Linked DNA regions of Methylovirgula sp. 4M-Z18. The protein of the gene in region 1 interacts with the protein of each later gene in a pairwise test. Links are inferred from orthologs where the notes say so. Each region holds a gene or a part of one and is shown on either strand. Other genes may lie near its edges.

The links.
Region 2: the proteins of V9T28_RS05395 (region 1) and ndk interact in binary tests that used the Escherichia coli proteins (3 or more experiments, as listed by UniProt). The link is inferred for Methylovirgula sp. 4M-Z18 from one-to-one orthologs.

What each region holds. Positions count from the first base shown.
Region 1 is NZ_CP149574.1:1,180,467-1,187,635, forward strand. The notes cover bases 1,636-4,616. They hold V9T28_RS05395 (5-formyltetrahydrofolate cyclo-ligase), read right to left. Parts: upstream 3,427-4,616; coding sequence 2,845-3,426; downstream 1,636-2,844. Other genes in these bases: V9T28_RS05385 (S1C family serine protease), read left to right, coding at 1,636-1,964; V9T28_RS05390 (TIGR00282 family metallophosphoesterase), read right to left, coding at 1,987-2,805; V9T28_RS05405 (acyltransferase family protein), read left to right, coding at 3,926-4,616. Outside these bases: V9T28_RS05375 (YebC/PmpR family DNA-binding transcriptional regulator), read right to left, coding at 1-302; V9T28_RS05380 (hypothetical protein), read right to left, coding at 552-788; more of V9T28_RS05385, read left to right, coding at 993-1,635; more of V9T28_RS05405, read left to right, coding at 4,617-5,038; V9T28_RS05410 (DUF3297 family protein), read left to right, coding at 5,120-5,362; V9T28_RS05415 (GNAT family N-acetyltransferase), read left to right, coding at 5,359-5,868; V9T28_RS05420 (trimethylamine methyltransferase family protein), read right to left, coding at 6,060-7,169. UniProt on the Escherichia coli protein: Involved in the removal of 5-formyltetrahydrofolate.
Region 2 is NZ_CP149574.1:2,696,784-2,703,947, reverse strand. Bases 2,430-5,405 are described here. They hold ndk (nucleoside-diphosphate kinase), read left to right. Parts: upstream 2,430-3,694; coding sequence 3,695-4,117; downstream 4,118-5,405. Other genes in these bases: V9T28_RS12520 (molybdopterin-containing oxidoreductase family protein), read left to right, coding at 4,430-5,405; V9T28_RS12530 (hypothetical protein), read left to right, coding at 3,223-3,384; V9T28_RS12535 (ABC-F family ATP-binding cassette domain-containing protein), read right to left, coding at 2,430-3,224. In the rest of the region: V9T28_RS12540 (N-acetylglutaminylglutamine amidotransferase), read right to left, coding at 1-918; more of V9T28_RS12535, read right to left, coding at 1,338-2,429; more of V9T28_RS12520, read left to right, coding at 5,406-6,523; V9T28_RS12515 (FkbM family methyltransferase), read left to right, coding at 6,681-7,164. UniProt on the Escherichia coli protein: Major role in the synthesis of nucleoside triphosphates other than ATP. The ATP gamma phosphate is transferred to the NDP beta phosphate via a ping-pong mechanism, using a phosphorylated active-site intermediate.

The DNA.
Region 1 (7,169 bases):
AGCGCCTCGACGATCACGGCGACGCCGCCCGGTGCGTAGCCTTCGTAGCGCACTTCGTCATAGTTCTCGCTATCGTTGCCCGAGGCCTTCTTGATCGCGCGCTCGATATTGTCTTTGGGCATGTTTTCGGCGCGGGCGGCGAGCACGGCGGCGCGCAGGCGCGGGTTCATGGCGGGGTCGGGCATGCCCAATTTGGCGGCAACCGTGATCTCGCGGCCGAGTTTGGAGAAGATCTTGGAGCGGATTTTGTCCTGCTTCCCCTTCTTGTGCATAATGTTCTTAAATTGACTATGACCTGCCATGACACTCTCGTTGAGGGTTTGGGCGCGAGACGCCCTGAAAATTCAAGGGCCGCGTTATAGACCGTCGCGGGACGGGAATAAAGCCCGTGATCGCCGAGGCTTGCCGCCGCGCAGCAGCCTCTCGACAGTGCTTTCTGTTCGTGATATGTTCCAATCTCTGGGTTGGCGGCTTAGTTTAGGCCGTGGGTTTGTGTGGGGGCGGGCATGGTCAAGCGGGTTTGGCGGGCAACAATTCTCATTCTGGTATTCTTACTGGCCGGCGGGCCGGTTCGGGCAGAGACGAAGCCGGAAGGATATGATGCGGCGCAGGAAGAATTTGAAGGGCTGCCGCCGCAGCAGCGCGTCAATCTCCAGTTGCTGCTCATTGCCGGCGGCTACTTGGATACCTTTGCGTTGCCATTTTTCAGCATCCCCACATTTGAGGCGATCAAAAAATTTCAGGCAGGCAATGGTTTTGAACAGACCGGCTGGATAGATGACCCACAAATCGAGAAACTCAATAAGGCGGCGTTACCGCAGCTTGAATTGTGGAGGCTGAGCCAAGTCACGGCGTTCGGTGCGGTAACGATATGGATGCCGGCTGGGCTCGACCTCAATGTCAAAAAATTCGAAAACAACATAGATATGTCGAGCCAGAATTCCAGTTTTGCCGCTCACATCGAGTTTCGGCACAAAGAAAATTTGCGCTCTATGTATAAGAATATGTTGGCCGCATTGAGCAAGGACAAAGTCGAGGTCGTTGCAAAATGGATCGATAGTAAGGGCACAATATTTACGGTGGATGCAGTCGCCGACGACGGTCGCGCGGTTCGGATCTACGAGTTTCAATATCAGGATGGCGCTCTTCTCGAAGTGGTGTCCTTTGATGCTCGGGACTTTCAGCTCGAAGGGATTCGTCTGCACACATTGATGACGAATGTTTTGTTGTCTTCGACCGAGAGAAATCCCTGGATTACCGACATTCCGCGACCGTTTAATGTTTCCCAATCGCATCAGACAACCGACCGTCCGAAGGACGGGGCATCTTCCGGCGGGGTGATCACGGGCACCGGCATCTTCGTGACCTCCGAGGGGCATGTGTTGACCAATGCGCATGTCGTGAAGGATTGCAAGGGCGACATCCAGATTCGCGCGGCGGCCGGCGCGGCGACCGGCCAAGTTCTGGCGAGCGATAAAGTCAACGATCTCGCGGTGTTGAAAACGTCGCTGAAGCCAGCGCAAATCGCCAAGTTCCGCGCGAATGCGCGGTTGGGCGAATCCGTCGCCGCTTTCGGCTACCCGCTGTCCGATCTTTTGGCCACATCCGGCAATTTCACGCTCGGCAATATTACGGCGGTTGCCGGTCTTGGCGATGATTCGCGCTATTATCAGGTCTCGGCGCCGGTGCAGCCCGGCAATTCCGGCGGGCCCTTGATGGATGCGAGCGGCGATCTGATCGGCGTCGTCGCGGCCAAGCTCGATGCCTTGGACGTGATGCAGAACGAGTCGAACGGCGACATTCCGCAAAATGTCAATTTCGCCATCAAAGCCGCTGTGGCGCAGACGTTTCTGAGCGGCAATAACATCAATGTTCAGACCGGCACGTCAGGCGCCGCGCTTCAACCCGCGGATCTGGCGGATGCGGCCAAAGCTGTCGCGGTCTTCGTGAGTTGCAAGAACTGAGTCGGTGACGCGGCCGTAGGCGCTAACCCCAGAACTCCGGCTCCGCCTGCGCAAGGCGACCGCCGAGCCGGACCGGCGCGACCTTGACCGCGAGGCCCTTGCCGTTCGTTTCCACGGCGATGCCGCACAGGGTCGCGGCGCCATTGGCCGGTTCGAAACGCGAGCCGGGAACCTTGGTCAGGAAACGTCGGATCGGTTCCTCCTTGTCCATGCCGATGATCGAATCGTAATCGCCGGTCATGCCGACATCGGTCATATAGGCCGTACCCTGCGGCAAGATCTGATGGTCGGCGGTCGGGACATGGGTGTGGGTGCCGACGACGAGCGACACGCGGCCGTCGAGGAAATGGGCGATCGCCTGTTTTTCGGAGGACGCCTCGGCATGCATGTCGATGATGGCGGCGTCGCAGGCGACGCCCATCGGCGCACCTGCGAGCTCCCGTTCGGCGGCCGCGAACGGATCGTCGAGGGCGTCCATGAAGATCCGGCCCATCAGATTCATGACGAAGACATTGGCGCCGGCCGCCGTCTGCACCACGGTTGCCCCGCGCCCCGGCGTGCCGGGCGGGTAGTTGACCGGACGCAGCAGCCGATGCTGGCGCTCGATGAAGACGAGGGCCTCGCGCTGGTCGAAGGAATGATTGCCGAGGGTCACGCAATCGGCGCCGGCCTCGATCAGATCGTTGCAAATCCCTTCCGTGATCCCGAACCCGCCGGCGGCGTTCTCGCCATTGATGCAGACGAAATCGAGCCGCCAGCGCGCGCGCAGCTTGGGCAATTCGCCCGCAATGATGGCGCGGCCCGAACGGCCGAGGATGTCACCGATGAAAAGAAGACGCATACAATGCCATTGGGGTTGGAATTTGTGTTTAAGAAGTGCTTAGCGTTTGGGGGCGGCGCAGGCAATGACCTCGCGCTCCGTCACCACATAATCGAGCTGCCGGTCATGCGCCTCGGCGGGGACGGTGTCGAGCTCCTGGGTCGCGAAAGCGAGGCCGATGGTGCGCACCGAGCCGCGCCGCTGCAATTTCTCGAGCGCCCGGTCGTAATAGCCGCCGCCGTAGCCGATGCGGTGGCCGGCCCGGTCGAAGGCGGCGAGAGGCACGAACAGGGTCGCCGGCAACACGGCCGGCGCGCCGTCCTGCGGCTCATGCAAGCCGAAAGCGGCTTTCTTCATCGCGTCGCCCTCGCGCCAGAGGCGAAATTCCATGTCGGGATGGCGCAGCGCCGGCAGCGCGGTGGTAAGCCCATGGGCTTGCAGCCGATGCAACAGCGGCCGCGTGTCGATCTCGCTGCGGATCGGCCAGAAGGCGCTCACCGCCCCGGCCAGGAAATGCGGCCGCAGGGTCATGGCTTTTTCTGCGATGAGGAGCGAGGCGCTCGCGCGGGCTCCCGCGGACATGGCGTCGCGCCGTGCCAGCGCGTCGCGCCGCAGCGCTTCCTTTTGCTCAGCCAGGGTCATGAAGCGCCATCGATTGGACTGTGGCTGCCCCGGCCGCGATGCGGCGGGACGAAAAAGGCGAGAGCGCGGAGCCACAAAAGCCGTGGGATATCGATCCCGGGAACCTACAACGTAGGTGGGCGCCGTGTGGCCGAGTCCACGGACAAGGCCAGGGACAGCTCCCTGAGAGATCGATAAGGCCCCGGGTTATAGTAATCCTACACGCACCCCGCAGCCCCGCTGGCGCTAAGATAGGCGTTTGCCCGAGAAAGGCAAAGGGCAAAATGACGGAATTGCGAAGTCGGATGTAATGGTTTGAAACATATTGTGGAATGGATCCAGGTCGTTTTGCTTTCGTTTTAAGAGAAGGTCGGGGCACATGGTCTTGGTCCGGTCCTTCCATCCGTGTTTCACGTAGAGAAGCGAGGCCGCCAGCACACAAAATCGCCACCCACAGGATTGCCTTGGCCGCCGCGCCGGCATAAACCCATGCCCCATGCAATCAGACCCTGGATCCGCCGTGGGCAAAATCGTCTTTGCCAACCAATTGCGTGGCATTGCGGCGTTGAGCGTCGTCTTCCTGCATCTCGCCGGGGGCTTCTGGGCCTGGCGCGAGCTGATTGCCGCGCATATTTCCGCGCCGGCGCTCGACGGGCCCAGCTATTGGACGTTGAATCTCGTCACGCTCTTCAATTTCGGGCCGTTCGGCGTTTCGATCTTCTTCCTCATCAGCGGCTTCGTCATTCCGATGTCGCTTGCGCGGCTGACGCCGCTGCAGTTTCTGGTCGCGCGGATTTTGCGCATCTATCCGACCTATATCGCCAGTTTCGCGATCGGGATGGGGTTCGTCGCGCTCTCGGCGACCTACTGGCATCTGCCTTTTGCCTATGATGTCTCCACGGTTTGGAAGAACGCCTTTTTGATCACGCCGGGCGCCGACCTCGTGAATTGGACCTTGCTGATCGAACTGCGCTTCTATGTGATCATGGCGATCCTGTTCGCACTCGGGCTGGGTTGGCGGCTGTGGCCGCTCGTGCTCGTCGGCATTCTCGCGATTCTGTACAATCTCGCCTTCGCCGACATGCCCAAGCATTTTGGCATCAATTTTTCCTACCTCGGCACACAATTCGTCTACATCCCCTATATGATGATCGGCACGTGCTTCAGCTATTTCCTGCATCGGAAGATTTCACCCAAAGCGCTGCTCGTCTCCGTCTTGGTGCTCATGGCTCTGACGCTGCTCGCATGGCAGGCCTCCGCCGATCGCGCGATGGTTATGGTGGTCAGCGATGTCTATGTCGGGAGCGTCCCGCTCTTCGCGCTCGCGTTCACGCTACGCAGCCATTTCAGGCCGCAGGCCTTGCTCGATTTTTTCGCCGACATCAGCTATCCGCTTTACGCCGTGCACAATCTCGTGGGCATGGTCTCGCTGCGCTTGGCGATGGCCAACCATGTTCCGCCGCCGGTCGCCTATCTCGTGATCGTGCCGGCCGTCATCGGCCTTGCCTATCTGATCCATCGCCTCGTCGAAGTCCCGACGACCCGGCTTGGCAAGGCTGTGGCGCGACGCCTGCAAAGCGCAGACCCGGCCCTTTCCCGTGGAGCTGTGGAAGAAGGGCAGGGCTCGCCTTGAGGAACGCTTGGTCGACGGGGCTGTTCCGCGCGCCGATTTGGTGTAGAGCAACATCCGATTCTTGAACTTTGGATCTTTGACATGACCGAACAGCTCCCCGACCGCCTCGCGGTCGATCCGAAAAGCCCGTACTACAATGCCGATCTGGTCGCCCGCGGCGTCGGCATCCGCTTCAACGGCAAGGAGCGTTTCGACATCGAGGAATATTGCATCAGCGAGGGCTGGGTGCGCGCGCCGGTCGGCAAGAGCAAGGACCGCCATGGCAATCCCTTGCTGATCAAGTTGAAGGGCACGGTCGAGGCCTATTTGCCCGAAGAAAAATGACCCTTGCCCCGCCCGGCGGGTGGCGCGCGATGGCGTTGAGCGACGTGCCCGTGGTGCACGAACTGGCGCGCATCGTTCATCCGTCGTTTCCGGAAGACGAGGCGGTCTTTGCCGAGCGTCTCGTGCTTTTTCCGCAAGGCTGCTTGGTGTTGCCGGGCGCGGACGGGCTGCAAGGCTACATGATCAGCCATCCCTATCCGGCCCGAGCCGTGCCAAAGCTGAATGCGCGGCTCGGCGCGATCCCGGACGGCGCGACGGTTTACTACATTCACGACCTCGCTTTGTCGCGCGCCACGCGCGGCTTGAGGCAGGGCGCCGCGATCGCACAATATGTCAAAGCGATTGCGTGCGGACTCGGCTTTGCCGACATGGCCTTGGTGGCTGTGAACGGCTCTGAGCGCTTCTGGCACGGCCAAGGTTTCCGCGCTGTCGAGGATGCGGCGCTGGCTCAAGCTTTGCTGGGCTACGGTGCCGACGCGCAATATATGTTTCAGCGCCTATCGTAACGATGCTGCGCCGCTATAAGCCACGACCCATAAGAAGGCCCCATTGTTATCCCGGGCTTGACCCGGGATCCACGGCCACATGTGAGGAAGTGCGAGATGGACCTGTGCTGCAGCGCTAAAGATGAATCACCCGCTGCGTGGCTCCTGGATCCCGGGTCAAGCCCGGGATGACAACGCGGCCGTCATTCCCGCTAATGCCATCCATCTGGCATCGCTGCCTTCCTGCGGGCGATGTGATCCTGCAGCGCTTCATCCACGCCTGCATCCATCGGCGGCTCGACATACTCGCGCAGCATGCGTTTCCACTTTGCCTGCGCGCGCTCGCGGATGTCCTTCGCGCCTTCGTCCTGCCATTGCTCGAAGGAATTGTTGTCGGCGAGGCTCGGCTCGTAAAAGGCGGTTTCGTAATTGCGCATCGTATGAGCCGAGCCGAGAAAATGCTTGCCTGGGCCGACTTCCACGAACGCATCCTGTGCGAAGGCATTGTCGTCGAGGCTCAGGCCCGCAGCGAGCACGTGCATGGCGCCGCATTGCTCCTCGTCCCAGACGAATTTTTCGTAGGACATGGCCAGGCCACCTTCGAGCCAGCCGGCGGAATGCAGAATGAAATTCGCGCCGGCCATCACCGCAGGCCACAGCGAATTGGCGCTTTCGGTCGCAGCCTGCGCGTCGAAAGGCTTTGCGGCGCAGAGGTTTCCGCCGCAGCGTAGCGGCACGCCGAGCCGCCGCGCCAATTGGCCAATCGCGAAATAGGCGATGGCCGGCTCCGGCGTGCCGAAGGTCGGCGCACCGGATTTGAGCGACATGGATGAGAGAAAATTCCCCAGGATCGCCGGCGCGCCCTTACGCTCCACTTGGGTGAGTGCCACGCACACCATCGCCTCAGCGAAACATTGCGCGAGGCCGCCGGCCGTCGTCACCGGCCCCATCGCGCCGCCTAAGATAAAGGGCACGCAGACGGCCGCCTGATTGGCGGCGGCATAGGCGCGGATGACCCGGCTCGCCTCGCCATCGAGCACGAGCGGCGAATTGACATTGACATTGCCGAGAATGACGCAATGGCGGTCGACGAAATCCGCGCCGAACAGGATGCGGCACATGTCGATAGAATCGCGTGCCCGCTCCGCCGTCGTCACCGAGCCCATGAACGGCTTGTCCGACAGGCGCATATGCGCATAGACCATGTCGAAGTGCCGCTTGTTGACCGGAATGTCGCACGGCTCGCACACTGTGCCACCGGAGTGATGCAGCCACGGGCTTGCATAAGTCAGTTTGACGAAGTTCTGGAAGTCTTCGAGCGT
Region 2 (7,164 bases), 1.5 Mb from region 1 along the record:
AACGAATTCGTCGCCCGACTGGCCGTTCACCTCCTCGAAACCGATGGCGAAGGTCTTCAGGTCCGCGCTGTTGCGCTGCGCCGCGAGCGCAACGAGCAAGGACGAGTCGAGGCCGCCCGAGAGCAGGATGCCGGTCGGCACGTCTGCCGCGAGCTGGCGCTGCGTTGCCTTGGACAAGGTTTCCTCGGTGGCGGCGAGCCAATCCTTGACGGTGAGCGTGTGATCGGCCCGTTCCTCGTTGATCTGCAGGCGCCAATAGGTTTCTTCGTGCCGCGTGCCGTCGGGATCGATGGTCAAAATCGTCGCCGGCGGCAGTTTGCGGATGCCGGCGAGCAGGGTCAGCGGTTCAGGCACTGCGTGAAAGGTCAAATAATAATACAGGGCGTCGCGGTCGATCGACGTGTCGATCCCCTTGAATTGCAGCAACGCCGGCAGCGACGACGCAAATTCGAACGTGTCGGCTTTCTTGGTGTAGTACAGTGGCTTGATGCCCATGCGGTCGCGCGCCAAGACGAGCTTTTCGGTTTCCCAATCCCAGATGGCGAAGGCGAACATGCCGTTGAAACGTCGGATGCAGGCCTTGCCCCAGGCGTGAAAGGCTTTCAACACGACTTCGGTATCGCTGTCGGAAACGAAAACGTAACCGAGCCCTTCGAGTTCGCGCCGCAATTCGAGGAAGTTGTAAATTTCGCCGTTGAAGGTGAGGGCGAGGCCCAAGCCATGATCGACCATGGGCTGCGCCGCCCGCTCGCTGAGATCGAAAATCTTAAGCCGCCGGTGGGCGAGCGCCATATTGTTGATGCTGAAGATGCCGCGGGCATCGGGGCCGCGCGAGCGTTGATGCAGGCTCACACGTTCTAAATCTGCTGGCGACGCGTCTTGCGCGCCAAATTGATACTGGCCGGCAATTCCGCACACAGTAACCTCCAATTTTGGCTGGGAGAAATGAACCTACGGCCGCAAGACCTCTCTGCGTATGGACTATCGAACATCGTATTCTTGCTTCGAAGCGTCGATCGTAGGGTTAGCGGATCGGGGCTGCAGGCAGCCTCATCACAAGCACCCGCCAAGGCGGCAGTGCAAACATTCGCATAGCATTCCCACCGATGCCGTGCGTCGCGAGGGATATGGATCAGGCCTCAAGAAGGAAATACCCCCGTTTTTAGGCCATTTCTTGCCAATTCGCGACGAGTGGGAACCGCGAATACAATCCATGTGCCCTTTTTGTAGACAGCAAATTGGGCGTCAATCGGGCAAGGCGCGCGATTTTTGGAAAATTATATTATTGCAATACGATTCAATAAGGCGGTTGCATGTATCGAAATCTTTAGAAAGCGTTAGGAAACGCCCTCTAGTTCAGCGCTGACCAGCAGCCATTCCTCTTCCGCGGCCGCCAGCGCCTTGTCGAGTTCGGCGCGCTGACGCGAGAGTTCCGCTGCTTTTGCCGGCTCTTTGACGAAGGTTTCCGGCTCCGCCAGCGCCGCGTCGATCTTGCCCCGCAGCGTCTCGAATTTCGCGATCCGCTCTTCCAGCGCGGCGAGCTTGCGGCGGAGCGCACCTAATTCCCTATTCGACAAGACATTGTCCCGGCGCGCCGTCTCGTCCGGCTCTGCGTTGCGCCCGGCCTCCGGTTTCGTCTTTCTGCCATTGCCGGCGGGTTCGGACTTGCTCAGGACGATCTTTTTGTAATCGTCCATGTCGCCGTCGAAGGGCTTGCAGGTGCCGCCCGCCACCAGCCACAGGCGGTCGGCGCAGGCATCAAGCAGATAGCGGTCGTGCGAAACGAGGATGATCGCACCCTGATAGGCGTTGATCGCCTCGATTAGGGCAGAGCGGCTATCGATGTCGAGGTGGTTGGTCGGTTCGTCCATGATCAGCAATTGCGGCCCGTGGAAGGTCGCGAGGCCCATCAGCAGCCGGGCTTTTTCGCCGCCCGAAAGCTGGGTGATCGGCGTGTCTGCCTTCTGGCCCTGAAATCCCATCTGCGCCGCCCGGGTGCGGATGCGCGCCTCGCTCTGATCCTTCATCAGTGGCGCGATATGGCTGTAGGGCGTGCCGGAGGTGTCGAGATCGTCGATCTGGTGCTGGGCGAAAAAGCCGACATCGAGCTTCGTCGCGCGGACGATCTTGCCGCCCATCGCCTCAAGGCGGCCGGCGATCAATTTGGCGAGCGTTGATTTGCCGTTGCCGTTGGAGCCCAGAAGGCCGATCCGGTCGTCATCCGAAATGAACAGATTGAGATGGGACAGGACCTTGCGCTCGCCATAGCCGGCGCTTGCGCCGTCCATCGTGACGATGGGCGGCGAGAGCGGCTTGGCCGGCGAGGGGAAGTGGAACGGCAGCACGTCCTGATCGACGATGAGATCGATATTCTCCATCTTGGCGAGCATCTTGACGCGCGATTGCGCCTGCCGGGCCTTGGAGGCTTTCGCCTTGAAACGGTCGACGAAATCCTGCAGGTGCTTGCGGTGATCGTCCTGCTTCTTTTTCGCCTTGACCAGGAGCGCCTGCTGTTCGGCGCGCAGTTGGGCGAACTGGGTATAATTGCCGCGCCACAGGGTGAGGCGGCCCTGATCGAGATGCAGGATGTGGTCGCACACCGCGTCGAGCAGGTCGCGATCATGCGAGATCACCAGAACGGTCGCCGGATAATGGGCCAGATAATCGATGAGCCAGAGCGTGCCTTCGAGATCGAGGTAATTGGTCGGTTCGTCGAGCAGCAGCAGGTCGGGCGCCGAGAACAGCACCGCGGCGAGGGCGACACGCATACGCCAGCCGCCCGAAAATTCCGACAGGCTGCGCTGCTGCGCGTCATGATCGAAGCCGAGACCGTCCAGGATGGCGGCCGCGCGGGCCGGCGCGGAATGGGCATCGATATCGACGAGGCGCAATTGGATCTCGGAAATCCGGTGCGGATCCTTGGCCGTCTCGGCTTCCGCCAGCAGCGCCTTGCGCTCCTTGTCGGCATCGAGGACGAAGGAGATCAGGGTCTGCGGGCCGCCGGGCGCTTCCTGCTCGACCCGGCCGAGACGCAGGCCCTTGGGCGGTGTCGCTTCGCCACTCTCGGGCGACAGGTCACCGGAAATCATGTTGAACAACGTGGTCTTGCCGGCACCGTTCCGGCCGACAAACCCCACGCGGGCTCGGGCGGGAATGGCGGCGGAGGCCTTGTCGAACAACAGGCGCGGCCCGAGTCGGTAGGTGATGTCGGAGAGGATCAGCATGAGCGAGCTTTTGACGCGCCGGGCCGCGGAAGGCAAGGCCTTGGTGCAGGCGGGGAGGCGCGACGGGATAGGTGGTCGGGTTTCTTCTCCTCAGGTCTCGCGCGAAATGCGTAATTCGGCCGGTGAAGTGTTGAATTTTTACATTAATAAGTTTGTTTAAGATATTAATTCTGTGTATTTTTGTATGCTATTCTAGTACTGTTGTTCAATGGGCGGGGAGGGACAACGCCCGCTGAGGATTTGGCCATCGGCCCAGCCGTCGCGATCGTTCCTCTGGCGCTGACCAAGCTCATCGGCGCCGCCGTCCGTCACGCCGAAGGGACGGACGCCCTGGAACTTCACCAAAACGATGGCGCTCGCGGCTTTCGGCCGCCCCTTTGCTTGCGATCTTGCCGATGCGCAGCTATATAGCCGCACCCTTTCCGGTCCGAACGTTCGTTCGGCCTTTTGCTCCAACCAATGGATCCTGCATGACCACTCAGCGCACGTTCTCGATCATCAAGCCCGACGCCACCCGCCGCAATCTGACCGGCGCGATCAATGCCAAGATCGAGGCGGCAGGCCTGCGCGTCGTGGCGCAGAAGCGGGTTCACATGACCCGCACCCAGGCCGAAACCTTCTACGCCGTGCACAAAGAGCGCCCGTTCTTCGGTGAGCTGGTGGAGCAGATGAGCGCTGCGCCGGTCGTGGTCCAGGTTCTCGAAGGCGAGAACGCTATTGCCCGCTATCGCGAGGTGATGGGCGCGACCAATCCGGAGAAGGCCGACGCCGGGACGATCCGCAAGGAATTCGCGCTCAACATGGGCGAAAACTCCGTCCATGGTTCGGACGCGCCCGAGACCGCCGCGGTCGAAATCGCGCAGTGGTTCGCTGGCAACGAGATCGTCGGCTAAGGCTGATACCGTTTCGTGGTATAGAACCGCCGTCCGCATTGCGGGCGGCGTTTTTTATGGAAGGCGCAGTGCGTTTTCCATAGATTGCGAGCGTGTGGGTGGAGGGGCGCTTGAGCTGAGATGCTGAGGGCATCGGTTGGCTATATTTTTGTCCGCGCCGCATAAGCCGGTTTAGCTCAGCGGCCATATGCATCACGGCCGCATTCCGGAATACAACAATAACATAGCGAGTTAGAACTCATCAGAAACTTCAATTGGTCTTCTCAGACGAAAACTGATCAGGATAATATATCAGGAAGAGTTGAGGCTCGCATGAACGTCCAAGCCAAGATCACCCGCCGCCCGTCGGTCTGCCCGCACGATTGCCCTTCGGCCTGTTCGCTCGAGGTCGAGGTCATCGACGGCCAGCGGATCGGGCGGGTGCATGGCGCCGAGGATCAGACTTATACGGCGGGTGTGATCTGCGCCAAAGTGGCTCGCTATGCGGAGCGTATCCACCATCCGGACCGCCTATTGTACCCGATGAAGCGCATTGGGCCGAAAGGCTCGGGCCAATTCGAGCGGATCGGTTGGGACGAGGCGATGGCTACCATTGCCGAGCGGTTCCATGCGGCCGAGCGCGACTTCGGGGCGGAATCTGTCTGGCCTTATTATTATGCCGGCACGATGGGCCGAGTGATGCGCGATGGCATCAACCGCCTGACCCACGTGAAGAAATATTCGCGGTTCTTCGGCACGATCTGCGTTAATGGCGCGTGGCCCGGCTATATCGCCGGAACGGGCTTTTTGCGCGGGCCGGATCCGCGCGAAATGGCGAAGTCCGATTGCGTGGTCATCTGGGGCACCAATGCGGTGGCAACCCAGGTCAATGTGATGACCCACGCCACAAGGGCCCGCAAGGAGCGGGGCGCCAGGATCGTCGTGATCGACGTCTATGAGACGCCGACCATGAAGCAGGCCGACCTGAAGTTGATTCTGCGGCCCGGCACCGATGGCGCGCTCGCCTGCGCGGTCATGCACGTGCTGTTTCGCGACGGGCTCGCGGATTGGGATTATCTTGAGAAATTCACCGACGCACCGCGCGAACTGCAGCAGCACCTCACCACGCGAGACCCACAATGGGCATCGGCGATCACCGGCCTGAGCGTTGACGAGATCGAGGCGTTCGCCACGCTGGTCGGGACGACCAAGAAGACGTTCTTCCGCCTCGGCTACGGATTTTCGCGGCAGCGCAATGGCGTCGTGAACATGCATGCGGCAAGCTGCGTCGCCGCGGTGACGGGCGCCTGGCAGCATGAGGGCGGCGGCGCCTTTCACAGCAACAGTGGCATCTTCCATTGGCGGACGAGCCTGAACGAGGGGCTCGATCGATTGGACCGTTCGGTCCGCATGCTCGACCAGTCGCGCATCGGCGCGATCCTGACCGGGGATCCGGGGGCGCTGAAAGGCGGGCCGCCGGTCAAGGCCATGCTGATCCAGAACACCAATCCGGTCTCGGTCGCGCCCGATCAGACGCTGGTGAAACAGGGCTTCGCCCGCGAGGATCTCTTCGTCGCCGTGCATGAGCAATTCATGACCGACACGGCGAAAATGGCGGATATCGTCTTGCCGGCGACCATGTTCCTCGAGCATGACGACATTTATTCCGGCGGCGGTCACCAGCACATTGCCTTCGGCGGCAAGCTAATCGACGCACCGGCCGAATGCCGCAGCAACCACGAGGTCATTTGCGATCTGGCCCAACGGGTCGGCGCGAGCCATCCGGGCTTTGACATGAGCCCGCGCGAGATTGTCGATGAGACGCTGCAGAAGTCTGGTTGGGGCACGCTTGCCAACCTCGAAGCCTCCAAATGGATCGATTGTCAGCCGAAATTCGAGCAGGCCCATTATCTGACCGGGTTCGGCTGGCCGGACGGCAAATTCCGTTTCAAGCCGGTCTGGGCCAAGGTTCCCTTCAGCAACGACGGCCTGATGGGGCCATGGCAAGAGATGCCGACGCTGCCCGACCATTGGGCGGTGAACGAAGCGGCGACCGAAGCCTATCCGTTCAAACTGACGACATCGCCGGCGCGCAATTTCCTCAACAGCACGTTCACCGAAACGCCCACGTCGTTGCGGCAAGAGCGGCGCCCGGATGTGATGGTTCATCCGGACGATGCAGCGGCGCTCGGCATCGGCGACGGCGATCGCGTCATTCTCGCCAACCGGCGCGGCGAAGTGCGCCTGCACGCCAAATTCTTCGCCGGACTGCCGCGCGGCGTGCTGGTTGCGGAAGGAATATGGCCGAACGCGGCCTATGAAGATGGCCGCGGCATCAATACCTTGACGGGGAGCGACCCGATCGCGCCCTTCGGCGGCGCGGCGTTCCATGACATCCATGTCGCCCTTCGCAGGGAGTCAAACTGAAGACATATTCGATTGACATTACAATATTACAAGACTTCACGGGGCGTCGGCTGGAGTGATTGGCGTGGATGTTGATGTGTGCACGACAAAGATTCGAGCGTGCGGAACTGCGCACTTTGTCAGGCGGCTGGAAAAAGATTTGTAGAGACGAGTTTCAATGGCAATGATCTCATACGCGCAAAATCACGAAGACATCCTTTTGTGGCGCGCGCTCAAACATATCGACGCGGGCTTTTATGTCGATGTGGGGGCCAACGATCCGCAAGAAGATTCGGTCACGAAGCTATTTTATGACCGCGGCTGGCGCGGCATCAACATCGAGCCCGTGTCCGAGTATTTCACCCGCCTTCAATCGGAGCGGCCGCGCGACATCAATCTGCAGGTTGCGGTGGGGGCGGAGGACGGTTCAGGTTCATTTTATGAGACGAAGACACGCGGCTGGGCGACGTCGGATCGCACGATCGGCGAAGAGTATGTGCAAAAGGGCGAAGCCCTGAAAGTCGAGGTCGAAAGGCGGAGCCTCGATTCCATCTTTGGACAATGTAATCCGCCGGCGATTCACTTTCTGAAAATCGATGTCGAAGGGGCCGAAAAGGAGGTTCTTGCCGGGCTCGATTTTCAGCGCTTTCGCCCGTGGATCA